2 regions of the Streptomyces ziwulingensis genome follow, and region 1 is predicted to be linked to the other one. Evidence: riboswitches for the same ligand, from Rfam matches in the RefSeq annotation. Region 1 holds a riboswitch; the other holds the start of a gene.
The links. Region 1 has a riboswitch for cyclic di-AMP ahead of ABEB00_RS30640 (M23 family metallopeptidase). Riboswitches for the same ligand answer to the same signal wherever they lie in the genome.
Positions count from the first base shown of each region.

Region 1 (4,487 bases):
GGTCATCGAGACCGCCATCGACGAGGAACTCGCCCGGTTCGCCGAGGAGGGCCCCACGGCCGAGGAGATGGAGCGCGCCCAGGCCCAGTTGGAGCGCGAGTGGCTGGACCGGCTCGGCACGGTCGCGGGCCGCGCCGACGAACTCTGCCGGTACGCCGTCCTGTTCGGTGACCCGCAGCTCGCCCTGACCGCCGTGGGCCGCGTGCTGGAGGTGACGGCCGAGGAGGTCCAGGAGGTCGCCAAGGCCCGGCTGCGCCCAGACAACCGCGCGGTGCTCGTCTACGAGCCGACCGCCCCCGAGGCCGGGGCCACCGACGAGACCGACGCGTCGGACCGCACCGACGAGAACGACGAGAACGAGGAGGCGGCCAAGTGACCGAGCTGGCCACCATGGAGTTCCACCCCCGGCCGCAGTCGGGCGAGCCCAAGCCCTGGGCCTTCCCGGCCCCCGAGCGGGGCACGCTGGACAACGGCCTGACGGTCCTGCGCTGCGACCGCCCCGGACAGCAGGTCGTCGCCGTCGAGATCCAGCTCGAAGCGCCCCTGGAGGCCGAACCGGCCGGCCTGGACGGCGTCGCCACCATCATGGCGCGGGCCTTCTCCGAGGGCACCGACAAGCACTCCGCCGAGGAGTTCGCCGCGGAGCTGGAGCGCTGCGGGGCCACCCTGGACGCGCACGCCGACCACGCCGGCGTACGGGTCAGCCTCGAAGTGCCCGTCTCCCGCCTCGCCAAGGCGCTCGGCCTGGTCGCCGACGCCCTCAGGGCGCCCGCGTTCGCCGACAGCGAGATCGAGCGGCTGGTGCGCAACCGCCTCGACGAGATCCCGCACGAGCTGGCCAACCCCTCGCGCCGGGCCGCCAAGGAGCTGTCCCGGCAGCTCTTCCCGGCCGACTCGCGCATGTCGCGCCCGCGCCAGGGCAGCGAGGAGACGGTCGCGGGCATCGACTCCTCGGCCGTACGCGCCTTCTACGAGCGGCACGTCCGACCCGCCACCGCCACCGCCGTGGTCGTCGGCGACCTCACCGGCATCGACCTGGACGCGCTCCTCGGCGACACGCTCGGCGCCTGGACCGGGCCCGCGGCCGAGGCCCGGCCGGTGCCGCCGGTCACCTCCGACGACACCGGACGGGTCGTCATCGTGGACCGTCCCGGTTCCGTCCAGACGCAGCTCCTCATCGGCCGCACCGGACCGGACCGGCACGACCGCGTGTGGCCCGCCCAGGTGCTCGGCACGTACTGCCTGGGCGGCACCCTCACCTCCCGCCTGGACCGCGTCCTGCGCGAGGAGAAGGGCTACACCTACGGCGTGCGGTCGTTCGGGCAGGTCCTGCGCTCCGCGCCGGACGGCACGGGCGCCGCGATGCTCGCCATCAGCGGCTCCATCGACACCCCGAACACCGGTCCCGCCCTCGAGGACCTGTGGACGGTGCTGCGCACGCTCGCCGCGGAGGGTCTCACCGACGCCGAACGCGACGTGGCCGTGCAGAATCTGGTGGGCGTGGCGCCGCTGAAGTACGAGACCGCGGCGGCCGTCGCGGGCACGCTGGCCGACCAGGTCGAGCAGCACCTGCCCGACGACTTCCAGGCGACGCTGTACCGGCAACTCGCCGCGACCGGCACCGTCGAGGCCACCGCGGCCGTCGTCAACGCCTTCCCGGTGGACCGCCTGGTGACGGTCCTGGTGGGCGACGCGGCGCAGATCAAGGCGCCGGTCGAGGCCCTCGGCATCGGTGAGGTCACCGTCGTGCCGGCCGAGTAGCACCGCGCGTGCGGCGGCCCCGGTGACCCTTGTGTCACCGGGGCCGCCTTTTGTCCGTATTGCGGCGGAGGTTGCCTGTCTGCTCTGTGGGATGCGCGACAAAAAACCTGATGCGTTTGGGAAATGAACACACTCCCGCTTAGCTTCGTCCCGGCTGTTCGTCAGGCAGTGCGCCGCGCCCGCGGCACCGGACAGTCATCGCCGAGTCCCCGTACGGCGCGAGCCAGGGGAGCCGGGGACCCAACAGTCCCTGGGGTGAATCGGACGCCCGCGCGTGCGCGAGGGGGTCCGTAGGAGACCTTCCTGCTCCGAACCCGTCAGCTAACCCGGTAGGCGAGAGGGAAGGAAAGGACCAGCCAGTACATGGCGTTCACGCGCGCCGCCGGGAAGCACCGTCGACCCGGCCGGATGCACCGCACGACCACCCGCGCGGCGGGTGTCGCGGCCCTCGCCACCACCGGCGTCATAGGCACCCTCGCGGCGCCGGCGCTCGCCTCCGAGCCGGTTCCCGAGCAGACCGGTCTCACCCCCGTCATCACCATCGGTGACTCCATAGCCGAGCAGATCGACGCCCAGGCCGCCGCCCAGCGGCAGGCCGCCGAGGACGCCGAGGCCGAGCGCAAGGCCCAGGAGGCCGCGCGGGAGCGGGCCGCCGAGGCGGCCGAGCAGGCCGCGAAGGAGGCGCACGAGGCCAAGGAGCGCGCCGCCCGCGCGGCCGAGCGCAAGCTCCTGAACACCTACGTGGCGCCGATCAGCAGCTCCTACGTGTCCACCGCGTACCGGGCCAGCAGCGGACTGTGGTCCTCCGGCACCCACACCGGCATCGACTTCCACGCCGCCTCCGGCACCTCCGTGCACGCCGTCGGCGCCGGCACGGTCGTCGAGGCCGGCTGGGGCGGCGCCTACGGCAACCAGGTCGTCGTCAAGATGCACGACGGGACGTACACGCAGTACGGCCACCTGTCGTCCATCGGCGTCTCGGTGGGCCAGTCGGTCACCCCGGGGCAGCAGATCGCGGTCTCCGGCTCGACCGGCAACGTCACCGGACCGCACCTGCACTTCGAGGCCCGTACCGGCGCGGAGTACGGGACGGACATCGACCCCGTGGCGTACCTCCGCTCGCACGGCGTCTCCGTCTGACGGCACGTTCCGCGGCATCCGAAAGCACCCGAAAGCCCCGGCTCACCGAGCCGGGGCTTTCGGCGTTCCGCCGGCCGGTGACCGAAGGTGACCAAAAAAGAGCCATGGATTCCGGCTCGGCATCGGAAATTCCGCCCCATTGCCATAGAGTCACTGAACACGCGTCAATCGTCGACGTTTCACGGGGATTAAGGCGGAGGTCGGTCATGCGTATTCCGGCGCATTCGGTGTGCACGGCGATCCGGGACGACATCGTCGCGGGTGTCTACGAGCGCGGCAGCCGGCTCACCGAGGAACTGCTCGCGCGCCGCTACGGCGTCTCCCGCGTCCCCGTGCGCGAGGCCCTGCGCACCCTGGAGGCCGAGGGCTTCGTGGTGACCCGGCGCCACGCGGGCGCGTGCGTGGCGGAACCGACCGAGCAGGAGGGCGCCGACCTCCTGGAGATGCGCCTGCTGCTGGAGCCGCTGGCCGCCGCGCGGGCCGCCCAGCGCCGCACCGAGGCCCATCTGAAGGTGCTGCGGGGTCTCGTCCGGCTGGGCCAGGAGCGGGCCAGGCGGGGCTACAGCGACGATCTGCGCTCCCTGGGGGGCTGGTTCCACGAGACGCTCGCCCAGGCCGCCGGCAGCCCGGCCCTGACGTCGACGCTGACCCAGTTGCGGCACCGGATCGCCTGGATGTACGCCGTGGAGGCGGCGGCCGGTCCGGTGGAGTCCTGGGCGGAGCACGGCGCGATCGTGGACGCGGTGGCCCGCGGCGACGCCGAGCGCGCCCGGACGCTCACCTCCCACCACGGTGAGCGGTCGACCGCGGCGCACCGCCTGCGCTTCGCCGCGGGAGCCGAACGCGCGGAGCGTGTGAGGAACTCGCAACGTGCCGTAAACACACCGAGCCTGCGGCATTAACACAAACGCCGTATACAAAGAAGAGGAATTCGGCGGGGTCCTTTTCTGCTGCTCTGCTACTCGCGTCTGCGGCCATTTCCCGATGGGTCGGACGCATTTCCCGCGGCCCTGCCACGTAAAAGGCGGGACCGAGTCGTCCGGTGACCCGGATCGGCTCGGCCCCGCCATTTGCATAAGGCGTTCAGGTGTTCAGACGGTCTCGGGAAGCTCCTCGAGCCCCTCGGCGACCAGCTTCGCCAGGCGCTCCAGCGCGGCGTCCGCGCCCTCGGCGTCCGAGGCGAGGACGATCTCCTCGCCGCCCTGGGCGCCCAGGCTCAGGACGGCCAGCATGGAGGCCGCGTTGACGGGGTCACCGTCGGCCTTGGCGATCGTCACGGGAACACCGGTGGCCGTGGCGGCCCGGACGAAGATGGAGGCGGGGCGGGCGTGGAGACCCTCGGCCCAGCCGACGTTGACGCGGCGCTCAGCCATATGTTGCTGCCCTTCAGGTGATCAGGGTTGTCTGTCTGGCGATCAAAGTTGTCTAGACCAGTTTCCCACACCGTGGCGCACGCCCCCGGAGCGGCCCGTTTTGCGGGCGCGCGGACCGGCCGCGGCCCCCGGTCCGGCCCCCTCGCCCCCACAGCCTGCCCCGCGCCGTTGTCGTACGCGAGCCGTACTCTGGGGCCCATGCAGACCTCGTCG
Region 1 covers NZ_BAABIG010000080.1:33,160-37,646, reverse strand. The annotation lists gene ABEB00_RS30650 (M16 family metallopeptidase) at 1-376, shown strand, start outside; gene ABEB00_RS30645 (M16 family metallopeptidase) at 373-1,761, shown strand; cyclic di-AMP (ydaO/yuaA leader) riboswitch at 1,951-2,112, shown strand; gene ABEB00_RS30640 (M23 family metallopeptidase) at 2,125-2,901, shown strand; gene ABEB00_RS30635 (GntR family transcriptional regulator) at 3,108-3,803, shown strand; gene ABEB00_RS30630 (HPr family phosphocarrier protein) at 3,993-4,274, opposite strand; gene ABEB00_RS30625 (bifunctional acetate--CoA ligase family protein/GNAT family N-acetyltransferase) at 4,473-4,487, shown strand, end outside.

Region 2 (4,487 bases), on a different contig from region 1:
CACGGCCCGGCGTCCGGTCCCTCGGGCGGGAGGAACGGCGGTTCACCAGCGTCCGGCGGTTCGTGCGGCTGCTCCCCCTGCTGCTGATCGCCGTCGCCGTCGTCTACGACTGCCTCACCCCCCGCTACTTCACCGCCGGCCCGCTCTACACCGCCGCGCCCCTGGTCGCCGCCCCGCTCTATTCGCGGCGCGGCACCCTGTTCACCGGGATCGCCGTCGTCGTCGCCGTGACCGCGCTCCAGTTCACCAAGGACGTCGCCCACTACATCGACTCGATCACCGAACTGGTGACCATCGCGACCGTCGCCGCCCTCGCCGTCTTCGTCAACGCCTTCGTCCGCCGCACCGACGAACGCCTCGCCTCCGCCCGGGAGATCGCCGAGGCCGCCCAGCGCGCCGTGCTGCCCGAGCCCGCCGGGCGGATCGGCGGCTTCGAGATCGCGGCCTGCTACGAGGCGGCCCAGGCCGACGCGTTCATCGGCGGCGACCTGTACGCGGTGCAGGACAGCCCGCGCGGCGTCCGGATGATCGTCGGGGACGTGCGCGGCAAGGGGATGGGGGCGGTCGCGGCCGTCGCCGTCGTGATCGGCGCCTTCCGGGAGGCCGCCGAGCAGGAGGCCACCCTGGAGGCGGTCGCGCAGCGGCTGGAGCGGGCGCTGGCCCGCGAGGGCACCCGGCGCGAGGGACTGGACGCCTTCGAGGGGTTCACCACCGCCATCCTCGTCGAACTCCCGCACGGCGGCTCCGTGGTCCGCCTCGTCAACCGCGGCCATCCGCCGCCCCTGCTGCTGTACTCCGACGGCACCCTGCGGACGCTCTCCGCCCGGGACGCCGCGCTCCCGCTCGGCATGGGCGAACTCGGCGTCTGGCCCGATCGCGCCGAGGAGAGCGCCTTCCCCGGCGGCTCCACCCTGCTGCTCTACACCGACGGACTCTCCGAGGCCCGGGACGCCGAGGGCGAGTTCTACGACCCCCAGAAGCGGCTGGCGGGCCGCGACTTCGGCGACCCCGGCGCGCTGCTGGACCACCTCGCCGAGGACGTGCGCCGGCACTCCGGGGGCGGCATGGCGGACGACATGGCGCTGCTCGCCGTACAACGTCCTTGATCATTGTCACCGGTGGTGAGCGCGCGACCGGCGTTTGGTAACGGCTGACATACCGTCAGGTTTAGCCGGTCGGAAAATGGGTTCCCCGGAGACGGTGGAAGGGCGGTCAAGTCGCCCGGTTTTCAGCGGTCATGCGGCCTTGCTCCCCGCCGGATTTCCTAATGATCAAGAGGAACGGCTTGGAATCCGTGCCACGCGTCTATTAACGTTCGATAACGCAGCGCGGTCGTCCCAGCCGTCACAGAAGGCGGCTCCGCGCGCACGCGCCGAATCCCGTGAGGGAACCGGGGAACCACCACCTTGGGGTGAATCGCGAGTCCGCCGCCGTGGCGACACGGCCGGTATACGCGCGTAGGAGACCTTCCTGCTCCGAACCCGTCAGCTAACCCGGTAGGCGGAGACGGAAGGAAAGGAGCACGCCCACGTGGCGTCCAACCGGCCTGCCCCCGAGGCCCACTTCGCGCCTACCCCGCGCGACACCGAGACGTTCGGTTACGGCGCCGTCCGCGCCGACGAGGGCCCCTTCGAGGAGTGGAACCCCACCGCGGAGTCCGTACTTCCCGTACGCGGCCGGCACCGGGTCGCCAAGCAGCGCGGCGGTCTCGCCCGCAGCTCCACCGTCCTCGGCGTCGGCGTCATAGCGGCCGTCGGAGCCGGCGGCATGGCCAGCGCGCAGACCGGCAAGCCGCCGGTCTCGATCTCCATGCCGGACCTGCCCAACGTGGGCTCGCTCATCTCGGACGACGAGGAGCCCGAGCCCCAGGGTTCGGCCACCCCGCTCAGCGGCGTCGCCGCCGTCGCCGTGGCCGACACCGAGCAGCGCACCACCGCCGGTGAGGCGCTGGTCGGCCGCATCATGGCGCAGGCCGAGCAGCAGCAGGACCAGGCCGAGAGCAAGGCCGCCGCCGAGGCGAAGGCCGCCGCCGAGAAGAAGGCGGCCGAGGCCGCCGAGAAGGCGGAGAAGGAGGCGGAGGCCAAGGCCGCCGCCGAGAAGAAGAAGGCGGCCGCCGAGGCGGCGAAGAAGGCCGAGGCCGAGCGCCTCGCCAAGCTCGCCGCGCAGTACGCGCTGCCGACCTCCGCGTACACGATCACCTCCACCTTCGGGCAGGCCGGCGCCTACTGGTCGTCCGGTTACCACACCGGCCTCGACTTCGCCGCGCCCACCGGCACGCTGATCAAGGCGGTCCACACCGGGACCATCACCGAGGCGGGCTGGGCCGGCTCCTACGGCTACCGCACCATCCTCACCCTCGACGACGGCACCGAGCTGTGGTTCTGCCACCAGTCCTCGATCAGCGTCAGCGTCGGCCAGAAGGTCAGCACGGGCGATGTCATCGGCCGCGTCGGCGCCACCGGCAACGTCACCGGCGCCCACCTCCACCTGGAGGTCCACCCCGGCGGGGCCGCCTCCGGCATCGACCCGATGGCCTGGCTCCAGGGCAAGGGCCTCACCCCCTGATCCCCGGCGGTCCTGACGAACACCCCCCGACGTCAGGGCTGCCGGTTCACGGACGGTACGGGTTGTAGCTGTAGGCGTACGTGGTGGGCGTGGTGTAGGCGCTGTGCGGGTGGCAGGCGTTGTACACGGTGTGCGCGTTGTACGTGCTGTAGGCGTTGTACGTGGTCTGGGCGTTGTGTGTGATGTACGGGTACGGCGGCCATGGCGGGGCGGCGAGCGGTACCGCAGGCGCGGTGGCGCGGGCCGCGTGGTCCAGAGCCGGGTGGGCCGCCTCGCGCCGGTGCCACAGCTCCTGGAGCAGTTCCCGCTCCCGGGCCGCGAAGTCCGGGCCCGCCCGGCCGTCGCGCGCCCGGTGCCGGAGGAACGCCAGTTCGGTCGCGTACGCCTCGTACTGGGTCACCGCCCGCGCCGCGGCCTTCCCGGCGCGGTGGCGGGCGTACGCGCGGGCCAGGCGCCGCGCCTTCAGCGAGGCCAGCGCGTACGGCTCGGCCGGGGTCAGCCAGCCGGCCATCGCGTAGACCGGCAGCTCCTGTCGTATCGTGCTCAGCTCGCGCTGGCGGGTCCAGACGGCCAGCCAGGTCAGCAGTCCGAACGCGGGCACCATGAACGCCGCGTAGACGCCGAAGAAGCCGTACTCCCCCAGCGTCGACGAGCCGTTCCACAGCGCGTGCATGCCCATCGCGAGCAGCAGGCCGGCCAGCGGGAGCAGGACGCGCCGGGCACGGGGGCGGCCGCCGCGCAGCGCGGCGATGCCGAAGCCGATGCCGGTGAGCACCGTGAAGAGCGGGTGCGCGAAGGGCGACATGACGATGCGGACGAAGAACGTCGCCGCGGTGACGGAGGCGATGCCGCTCTCGCCGCTGAGCCGGTCGGTGCCGAAGGCGGTGCCGAGGTAGAGGATGTTCTCGGTGAAGGCGAAGCCGGTGGCGGTGACGCCGGCGACCACGACGCCGTCGAGGATTCCGGTGAAGTCGCGTCTGCGGAAGAGGAAGACCAGCAGGACGGCGGCGGCCTTGGCGGACTCCTCCACCACCGGGGCTATGACGGTGGCCCCCAGGGTGTCCGCGCCGGCCGGATCGGCGGTGGCCGTGGCTATCCAGCGGGTCGCGAAGGTGTTGGCGACGATGGCTATCAGCGCCGCCGCGCAGGCGCCCCAGGCGAAGCAGAACACCATGGTCCGCCAGGGGCCCGGGGCCACCCGGTCCAGCCACCGGAAGGCGGCCAGCAGCAGCGGCACGGGCAGCACGGCGAGCCCGAGGCCGACCAGGAACCCCTCGGTGCCGGTCTGCTCGCGCACCAGGGACAGGATGACCAGACCGGAGAGCGCGAAGAGGGTGCCCAGCGCGCCGTAGCGCACCCACGCGCGCTGCCACCAGTGCGGGTGCGGGAGGCGGTGGGCGTCGTCGGGGGGACCGCTTGCGGGCGTCGGACGCGGGGAACTGGTGGCCACGGCATCGACCCTAACGAGACGAGGGGCCCGGTCTTCAGGCGCCGGTGGGGGGCAGGTCCTGGTGCTGGTCCTGCCGCTGTACCCGGTGCGGTACGCGGCGGAAGAGCAGATCGTTCACCACATGACCCTTTTCCAGTCCCTGACCCTCGAAACGGGTCTGCGGACGGTGGGCGGGGCGGGGCGCGAAACCGCCGTCGGGCCGGGTGTTCTCGAAGTCGGGGTGGTCGGTGAGGACCTCCAGCATCTGCTCGGCGTACGGCTCCCAGTCGGTGGCGCAGTGCAGGGTCGCGCCCGGCCGCAGCCGGGCGGCGGCCAGCGTGAGGAACTCCGGCTGGATCAGCCGGCGCTTGTGGTGCCGCTTCTTCGGCCAGGGGTCGGGGAAGTAGACGCGCAGGCCGGCCAGGGAGTCGGGGGCGAGCATCTCGCGGAGCAGGATGATCGCGTCGCCGTTGCCGACCCGGACGTTGGTCAG
Region 2 covers NZ_BAABIG010000027.1:14,642-19,128, reverse strand. The annotation lists gene ABEB00_RS16710 (PP2C family protein-serine/threonine phosphatase) at 1-1,106, shown strand, start outside; cyclic di-AMP (ydaO/yuaA leader) riboswitch at 1,361-1,518, shown strand; gene ABEB00_RS16705 (M23 family metallopeptidase) at 1,531-2,565, shown strand; gene ABEB00_RS16700 (PrsW family intramembrane metalloprotease) at 2,612-4,015, opposite strand; gene trmB (tRNA (guanosine(46)-N7)-methyltransferase TrmB) at 4,050-4,487, opposite strand, start outside.
Region 2: another riboswitch for cyclic di-AMP. It lies ahead of ABEB00_RS16705 (M23 family metallopeptidase); the one in region 1 lies ahead of ABEB00_RS30640 (M23 family metallopeptidase).